DNA from 2 places in the Candidatus Seongchinamella marina genome. Region 2 is predicted to be linked to the other one. Evidence: predicted binding sites of a transcription regulator. Region 2 holds the regulator's gene; the other holds the start of a gene.
What was found. The regulator FNR, encoded in region 2, switches genes on or off when oxygen is low (the NO sensors DNR and NnrR bind a similar motif). The targets are predictions, from matches to a motif close to TTGATNNNNATCAA.
Positions count from the first base shown of each region.

Region 1: the regulator FNR is predicted to act here: its motif matches at 2,583-2,596, upstream of EYC87_RS14160 (FeoA family protein).

Region 1 is NZ_SHNP01000005.1:108,598-112,993, reverse strand. Features, by position in the region: gene EYC87_RS14170 (hypothetical protein) at 37-378, shown strand; gene feoB (ferrous iron transporter B) at 447-2,282, opposite strand; gene EYC87_RS14160 (FeoA family protein) at 2,275-2,529, opposite strand; gene EYC87_RS14155 (YSC84-related protein) at 2,681-3,253, shown strand; gene greA (transcription elongation factor GreA) at 3,322-3,798, opposite strand; gene carB (carbamoyl-phosphate synthase large subunit) at 3,795-4,396, opposite strand, start outside.
Region 2 is NZ_SHNP01000004.1:281,328-285,723, forward strand. Features, by position in the region: gene hemN (oxygen-independent coproporphyrinogen III oxidase) at 28-1,464, shown strand; gene fnr (fumarate/nitrate reduction transcriptional regulator Fnr) at 1,539-2,294, shown strand; gene EYC87_RS12645 (COG3650 family protein) at 2,498-3,178, opposite strand; gene EYC87_RS12650 (alpha/beta fold hydrolase) at 3,302-4,192, opposite strand.

The sequences.
Region 1 (4,396 bases), on a different contig from region 2:
TACACGAGAATTCCCAACGCGGAGAGGCGCCACGGCATGGGGAATATTCTAGAGTTTCCATCGGAACAGGCAAAAGGGCTGGCTTTCCTCGACCGCCAGATTCGCCAACTTCTCACCAGTAAGGGCGCCGACGATGAACTCATCGACTTCGCTGCGCAACAGCTCACCCGCATTTACAAACGCATTAAGGACTCTGAGCAATACTGTTTTGGCATTCGCCTGCCAGACGGTTTGAGCGAACAGAAGCGTACGGAGTTGAAAATTGATATTGATGCCGGCCTGGAAACAATTCGCAAGGAAAACCACGGGCTGATGATCGAGCTGGTTGCACAACTGGTTCTGGCCCAGGTGCAAATATTCCAGCTGCAGCGCGACTAAAACGCCATCAGGGCGAGCGCACCCACTGTCAAAAAGTGGCCAACAGGTTACGCGTCCATCAAACCGAATTATCCGACCAACAATCCCGTTACCTGATAGACCACAACAGCAGCGGCATAAGCTAATAAAAAATAGCCGACGAACATTTTCAAAGTCAGGCTGCGGGAGGCGCTCTCCTTGGCAAGAATTGCCAGTGTTGAAACGCACTGCAGAGAAATAGCAAAGAATACGAGTAACGCAAGGCCTGAGCCCAGAGCAAGGTCACTGCCCTGGATATGTTCAACCAAGGGCACCATATTTTCGTCCGCGCCCTCGATACCAAAGATGGTGCCCAACGTACCTACAAATACTTCTCGGGCCGCGAAAGAAGTGAAAATCGCGACACCATAGCGCCAATCCAATCCCAGCGGTGAAAATACCGGCTCGATGAAATGTCCAAGATGACCCAACCAGGACTGACCAAGGTCGGCACCGTAGTTTGGAAAGTAACCGAGCAACCAGATCACTACGGTAACGGTGAAAATAATCTTGCCGGCTTTGGTGACAAAGTGCTTTGACCGATTCCAGGCATTTCGAACAATGGGCTTTAACCCAGGAAGGCGATAAGGCGGCAACTCCAGCACGAAAGGCAGGTCGTTATGATGGTCTTCGCTGGTTCGCGAAATCAGGCCGGTGACCAGCAGCCCCGTCATCATGCCGAAGAAATAAATACCGAACATCGCCAGGCCTTGCAGACCCACCAAGCCCCCCAACGCCGTTTGTGCGGGAATAAAAGCGGCGATGAGCAACGTATAAACCGGCAGCCGAGCACTACAGGGCATTAAAGGAATCGCAATGTAAGTGAGCACCCGTTTGCGCGGCGAATCGATCGCCCTCGCGGCGTAAATCGCAGGGATAGCACAGGCCACTCCCGACAACATGGGAATGAAGCTCTTCCCCGTGAGCCCGAAAAGACGCAATGGTTTATGGCAAATCAAGGCTGCACGGGCCATATAACCCGAGTCCTCCAACAACCCGATAACGAAAGTCAGTACAAAAATCTGGGGCACAAATACCAGGAAAGCGCCGATACCGCTAAATAGAGCGTCAGAGGTGAAATCTTTAACCACCTGATTACCTAATAATGGGACCAGGGCATCTGCCATCCAGGCCAGTGATCCCTCGACTGCATCCATCACGGGTGCTGCCCAGGTAAAAATTGACTGGAACAGCAGATACATAATCAGGAAAAAAGATACGCCACCGGTGAGCGAATGCAGAAAAAAATTATCCAGTCGATTCTGGGTGCGAATCAGCACATCGCCCTCAGGACCGAATCGATGAGCCAGCTTGTGTGCCTCTCCGCGCAGAATTGCGTCTGGCGTGTCCACCAGGTGAGCGCGCGGTTCTCGCACTTCGCAAGCGATCGCGGAGAGTTCACTGATCACCTCATCGATACCCTTACCAGAGCGCGCCGATATAGGTATAACCCGGGTGTGCAGCGCTGCCGACATCCCCTCCACGTCCAGGGTCAAATCGTGATTTTCAAGCACGTCCATCATGTTGGCCAACACGGTAATCTTCTTACTATTACGTTCACAGTCGCGGATTACCTGCAGTGTGAACAGCAGACTCTTCTCCAAACGAGTTGCATCAATAACGCAAAGCACCTGCTCTACATCGGGATCTTCCAGCGCACGTTCGAAGTAATCCACTGCCACTTCTTCCTCTGCGGAAATGGCCTGCAGTGAATAAGTGCCGGGGAAGTCGATCAGTGTCTTGTCAGGCAGTGCCTGTAATTTTCCGGAGCCCACGTCTACGGTGATCCCGGGGAAGTTAGCCACTTTCTGGCTCAGGCCCGTTAAGCGGTTGAACAGCAAACTCTTGCCCGAGTTAGGGCTGCCAATAAGAATAATCTTACTCACTGGCACCACTCAGGCGCACAGCAACGTGCGCGGCCACCTCATCGTCCAGGGAGAAAACCGTATTACTGACCTGATAAACCTTGGGCGCACCAAAGGACGGAGACTGCAGGCAGATCACCGATTCCCCAGGATGGAATCCAAATTCCATCAGGCGAATTTTATACTTTTCAGCCAGGGCATCGTCATAGCCCAGAATTTCGCAGTGATCGCCTGCTTTCAGGGACCACAAAGAGAGGTTTATAGCCACCGGGTACTCACAGTGAGAGCTCAAAGAAGCGAGCGATACTAGCAGTAATGAGAATGATTTGCATCAAAATGAAGTGACCTCGGAGCCAGACTCGATTAGTATTTGGCGGCGTCCAAACGCAACCCCACTGGAACCAAGAGGCGATCCAACCATGAAAACACTAATGAAAACACTTTTAGCACCCCTGCTGGTATTGGCAACTTTCCAGACCGCACAGGCGGACAGCTATACCGAAGCAAAAGGCATTTTCGAAAACGCAGGCGAAAGCGGTACCTTCTTTGGCAAGGCTTATGGCTATGCGCTTTTCCCTACTATCGGCAAGGGCGGCATGGGCGTCGGCGGTGCTCACGGTTCAGGCCGTGTCTATGCTAACGGAAAACACACTGGCGACACCAAGATGACCCAGCTGACCATCGGTTTCCAACTCGGCGGACAGGCCTACAGCCAGATTATTTTCTTCGAAGACAAGCGCGCCTTTGAAGAATTCACCTCGGGGAACTTCGAGTTTGGCGCCCAGGCCACCGCAGTCGCAATTACAGCAGCGGCAGGAGCCTCGGCAAATACGGGCGGCGGCGCCCAGGCTGGTGCTTCCGGTGGCAAAAATGACGCGGGCACCGTCTCTGGTGGCTATCGCAAAGGAATGGCGATATTCACTGTCGCAAAGGGTGGGCTGATGTATGAAGCAACCCTGGGCGGACAGAAGTACAGCTACGCTGCCAAATAGGGCGTAAACAAAAAAGCCCCACTCTCCGTCGGAAGTTGGGGCTTTTTATTGCGCCGTGAAATCAGTCGCTATATGTGCTGAACCTGATCGATCTCGTACTCTATATCGCCACCGGGCGCCTTGACGAGAACAACATCCCCCTCCTCCTTGCCAATCACAGCGCGAGCGATGGGTGAACCTACCGAAATCCGGTTGTTCTTCACATCCGCCTCGTCCTCACCAACAATAGTGTAAGTGACGGTCTCATCAGACTCGACATTAATCAGGTCCACGGTAGTACCGAAAATGACTTTGCCGGTCCTGGTAATTTGGGTTACATCGATTACCTGACAGTTCGACAGCTTACCTTCGATCTCCATGATTCGACCTTCGGCAAAACTCTGCTGTTCACGAGCGGCGTGGTATTCCGCATTTTCTTTCAGGTCACCGTGTTCTCTCGCATCGGCGATCGCGTCAGAAATGCGCGGTCGCTCCACCTTCTTGAGATGCTCCAACTCACTGCGCAGGGCAGCCTCGCCCGCTACTGTCATCGGTACCTTGTTCATGCACTAATACTCCCGTGCAGGTCTTGCAGCCTGCGAACTTTCTTATCACCTTCCTGCTGCATTGACATGGTAATGGCTTCTGCGGCAGCAAGGGTCGTTGTGTAAAACACCCTGTGCGCCTGGGCACTGGCCCTGATTGGCGCGGAGTCTTCAATAGCCCGGCGACCTTCGGTGGTATTAATAATAAAGTCTGCCTCATCGTTTTTAATCATATCGACGATATGGGGGCGACCCTCCAGTACCTTATTGATCCGACGGACATTCAGCCCGGCCGCCTCCAGCGCTGTGGCGGTGCCACCGGTGGCTGCGAGATTAAATCCAAGACCAAGCAGGTCGCGAGCGACCGCGACAGCACCCGGCTTGTCTACATCGCGAACGCTGATCAGCACGGTGCCGCTGGTAGGAGGAGAATCCCCACCGCCCAACTGGGCTTTGGCAAAAGCAGTAGCAAAGCTGTCACCCACACCCATAACCTCCCCAGTAGAGCGCATCTCAGGGCCGAGAATCGGGTCAACACCAGGGAACTTGTTAAACGGCAGCACGGCCTCTTTCACGCTGTAGTAAGAGGGCACTATTTCTTTGTTAAAACCCTGAGAAG
Region 2 (4,396 bases):
CAATATATTCGAGAGCTTTATCCCCCGATGAACACCGTGCACTCCGACCTTGTCGCTTCTGCCGCCGTAGCCACAAGACATCAGGCCGACATGAATCTGGCTAAAAAATATGCCAGCCAAGGCCCTCGTTATACTTCCTACCCCACCGCTCCCCAGTTTCGCCGGGACTTCCCGATGCAACAGTACCGCGACTGGCAAAACAGTGATGGTGATCATAAACGTGCACCACTGTCGCTTTACCTGCACGTGCCATTTTGCAGCGATATCTGCTACTACTGTGCCTGCAATAAAATCGTAACGCGTAAAAAAAATGTCGCCCAGCAGTACCTGAAAAGTCTGCAGCATGAAATTATTTTGCAGTCTGAGCTGGTTGGCGATCAGCGACCCATCACCCAGATGCACTGGGGTGGCGGCACGCCCACTTACCTGGATCACGCCCAAATCACTGAGCTGATGCACCTGTTGGCGAGCCACTTTCGCCTTCTGGACAAGGGGTACCGCGAGTACTCTATTGAAATTGATCCAAGAACTGTTGAGAACAGCACCATCGCGTTGCTAAAAGGCGTCGGCTTTAACCGAATCAGCCTTGGCATTCAGGACTTTGATCCGCTGGTGCAAAAAACGGTCAACCGAGTTCAGTCCTACCCACAAATTGCGTCACTGGTCGATTGCATTCGCGCTCACAATTATCGATCTTTGAGTTTTGACCTGATCTATGGGCTGCCACACCAGGACCGCCATACCATGACTGAAACGCTAGGCAAGGTCATTTCTCTGCACCCGGATCGCATAGCCTGCTATAACTATGCTCACTTGCCGGAACGCTTCAGCAGCCAGCGAGCCATCGATCGGTTAAGTCTGCCAGAACCAAACGAAAAGCTGCTGCTGCATGAAATCATCAGCCACACTCTGCAGGATGCTGGCTACCTTCATATTGGCATGGACCACTATGTAATGCCGCAAGATGAGTTGGCCGTTGCCCAGGGAGAGGGACGTTTGCAGCGCAACTTTCAGGGCTACTCCCTCCACATGGCCGATGACTTATTGGGGCTTGGAGTCTCCTCTATCAGCCAGATTGGCGATTTCTACCTCCAAAACGAGCGCGAACTGGACGCTTACTACCAATTACTGGATGCAGGCGCGCTGCCTGTGACCCGGGGTTGCCGCGTCAACGATGATGACAAGTTACGTCGACACATCATCATGACACTGATATCAGAGCTGAAACTGGATATCAGTGATTGCAACCGTCAATTCGGTATCGACTTTAGTCACATATTCCAGCGACAGCTGGATCAACTGGCGCCAATGGTCGCCGATCAATTACTGGAGATTTCGGAAAACACGATCAGTGTGACCAAGCGCGGGAGACCCTTCTTGCGAAATATATGTATGCTTTTTGACGCATATTTGGGCACCCATAAAGGTGATGAATCTGCGCCTAAGTTCTCAGCAACTGTATGAATTTGGCACAGAAATCGAATTACAGAATGATGGAAAAATCGTCTATAATTTCGAAGCATTGCAAGGAGAAGCAAATGACGATTCATCTCACACGGGCCCAGGATACGGCCTCCAACCCCTGCACTCATGACTATCAGGTTAATTGCGGGAACTGTCGCCTAAACAGCATCTGCCTACCCCTGGCATTAGAGAGCGATGATATCCAGCAGCTGGACGACATCATCCAGCGAAGCAAACCCTTGCAAAAGCACCAGCACCTGTACCGGGAAAGTGACGATTTTCAATCGGTGTACGCCGTCCGCTCTGGAACTATTAAGGCCTATAAGACGACAGACGATGGTCAAGAACAGGTCACCGGTTTTTATTTTCCAGGGGAGATACTTGGCATGGACGGCATTAGCAACAATGCGCACGCGTCTTCTGCCAAAGCGCTGGAGACCGCTGCCGTTTGCGAGATTCCCTTCGCTTCACTCGAAAAACTCAGCACCTTGATGCCCAACCTTCAGCGCCACTTTTTCAAACTTCTGAGCCGCGAAATCACCGAAGATCAACAATTGATCACGCTGCTGAGTAAAAATTCTGCAGATGAGCGCGTTGCTGCACTCATGCTCAGTATCTCGGGCCGCAACGCCCGGCGCAAACTCAGCGCCACCCAGTTTCGCTTACCTATGTCCCGAGTCGACATAGGTAACTATCTCGGGTTAACCGTTGAAACGGTCTCCCGGGTCTTTAGCCGAATGCAAAAAATGGATGTTTTACGCGTAGACAATAAAGAAATTGAAATCCTGAATCCTCAAGGTTTGCAGGACATGGCGAATCTTGGCAGCTAAAGGCAGGCTCGCCATTAACGCACGCCTTAAACATTCACTTACATTAATTTCTTCAGCCCAACGTACATCAAAGCGAATTGACCTGCTCAAACTGAAATGTCATTGCGCCGCAAACAGAATCGCTTTTGGGGAAACCACATTATAATGATTCAGCACACCTTCGGCTTGTTAGTGAAACCCGGCTCAGGGTATGGCAGAGCGGTCTATTCCCATGGATGATCCAGCGTACGGCCGCAGCCTTGATAATTACGGTCATTAAGTTGAACTTGCACATTGTAAGGAAACTGGTCGCCCTTCATCGTATCGATACACGCGCTCTCAATGACGGTGACATTAATGCTGTCGTCATCGTCTTGAGACAAATAATGCAATTGCTCGCGACCTTCAGTGGTCTGGACATTGCTGAACATGATTTTAGTCGCACCGTAATCTCCGACAAAAAGCAGGTGCTGATCACCGCGCACCTCCAAATGCCACCCTGGCTCATTGCCTACCGCACGAAAATCCACACCGCGCCGTCTGGCATCTTCCCAGGGCGCGCGGACATGATTGATCTGGCAATTTGCATAGCGGACTCCCGCTGCGCTAAAAATCACCTGGTCTCCCTTCGACCAGAAGACGACATCACCCTCCTGGTATTTTGTGCCTGAGGCGGCACGCACCTGTGACAGAATCAGGTAGCGATCTTCAAACCACAAGGCCATTTCTCCTGGCCCTACCCTCGTAATGAATTCTGCATCGTCGCACTCATACACCATTGTCTTGGCCGTGGGGCGGGCATCAGGCTGAAAATCGTCAATTGCACTTGCTGTCACAGCCGGGTCTGTTCCTATCGCACAGGCCGCTATGGAGATGGCCAGAAGCAGTAGCAAAGTTCTTTTCATGGTTTCAATCCCTCCAGATTGACTCTAAGCCTAAGGTGTGCTCAACGAACACCAGCTAAAGGCATGGGTGAAAAAGCGACTAGTCAGGCATAGCAGCGACAAATCGGACGCCGACAAACATAATCAGCCCGCAGGCTCCATCGCCGCTAAAAACTCGAGATAATAAGCCTGCACCTCCAAGGGTGACTCGACCTGAGGGTAATGCCCGATCGCAGGCAAGCGTCTGATAAAGTGTTCACCACCGACAAGCTCCTCAAAGCGCGCCACCATGTGCTCACCTGAAACGGGATCAACACTGCCGTTGATAAGTCCGATGGGACAACAGGCCTGCTGAAGCGCAAGCAGCCAGCGCTCGCGATTGATTCGTCTGTCAGTCATAGAATGAATTAAACGATGCAGATTCCGTTGGCCATTATCAAGGGTGAATAAATCCCAAAATGCATTGAGCTCTTCGTCACTGGTGGGGGTGTCTGGGCCAAAGACCCGGTCAAAGGATTTCCGCATGCTCGCCTTACTAAATGCATGACGAACCAGAAAACCCAAACGGCCCAATAGCAAACGCTGTACTAGCAGTGCATTGTGCGTTTCTGGAAACAAGCCACCATTGAGAAAAAGACAGGACAGCCAGCGGCCTGCCCCCTGCTGCACATTTTGCCTCGCCAGCATTTCCTGCGCTACGGTATCGCCATAGTCGTGGGCCAACACATGGAACTCGTGCAGATTAAGATGACTCACCAAAGCCTCGCACAAATCAGCCTGCTCTACGATACGGTAATCATGAGGGCATGGCTTAGCGCTGAACCCAAAGCCCAACATGTCCATAGCCACCAAACGGTAGTGCTTGTTCAGCTCAGGCCAAATCTTCCACCAGTCCCAGCTGGCAGTAGGAAAGCCATGTATCAGCACAATAGTACCGCGAGGACTTTCAGTGGGGTGTTCGTCAATGTAAAACAAGTTGTGCCCAAGCAGTTCAACTTGCTGCCCTCTAGCTCGCCACTCTTCTATTTGTATCAAACTGATATCCCTTGCGTAAATACTGAACCAACCGTGATGCTCACTCTACCATTATAGAGGCGCCTTGGTGCCTGTCAGTTAATGAAGCGACTGCATCGATTTATCGTTCAAACGGCCAGATCGCAACAGCAACGAGGCCGGTCGGTTTTAAGCACCGTTTATGGACAACCTATGGACAACGAGAATCCTTCCCGGAGATGTCTC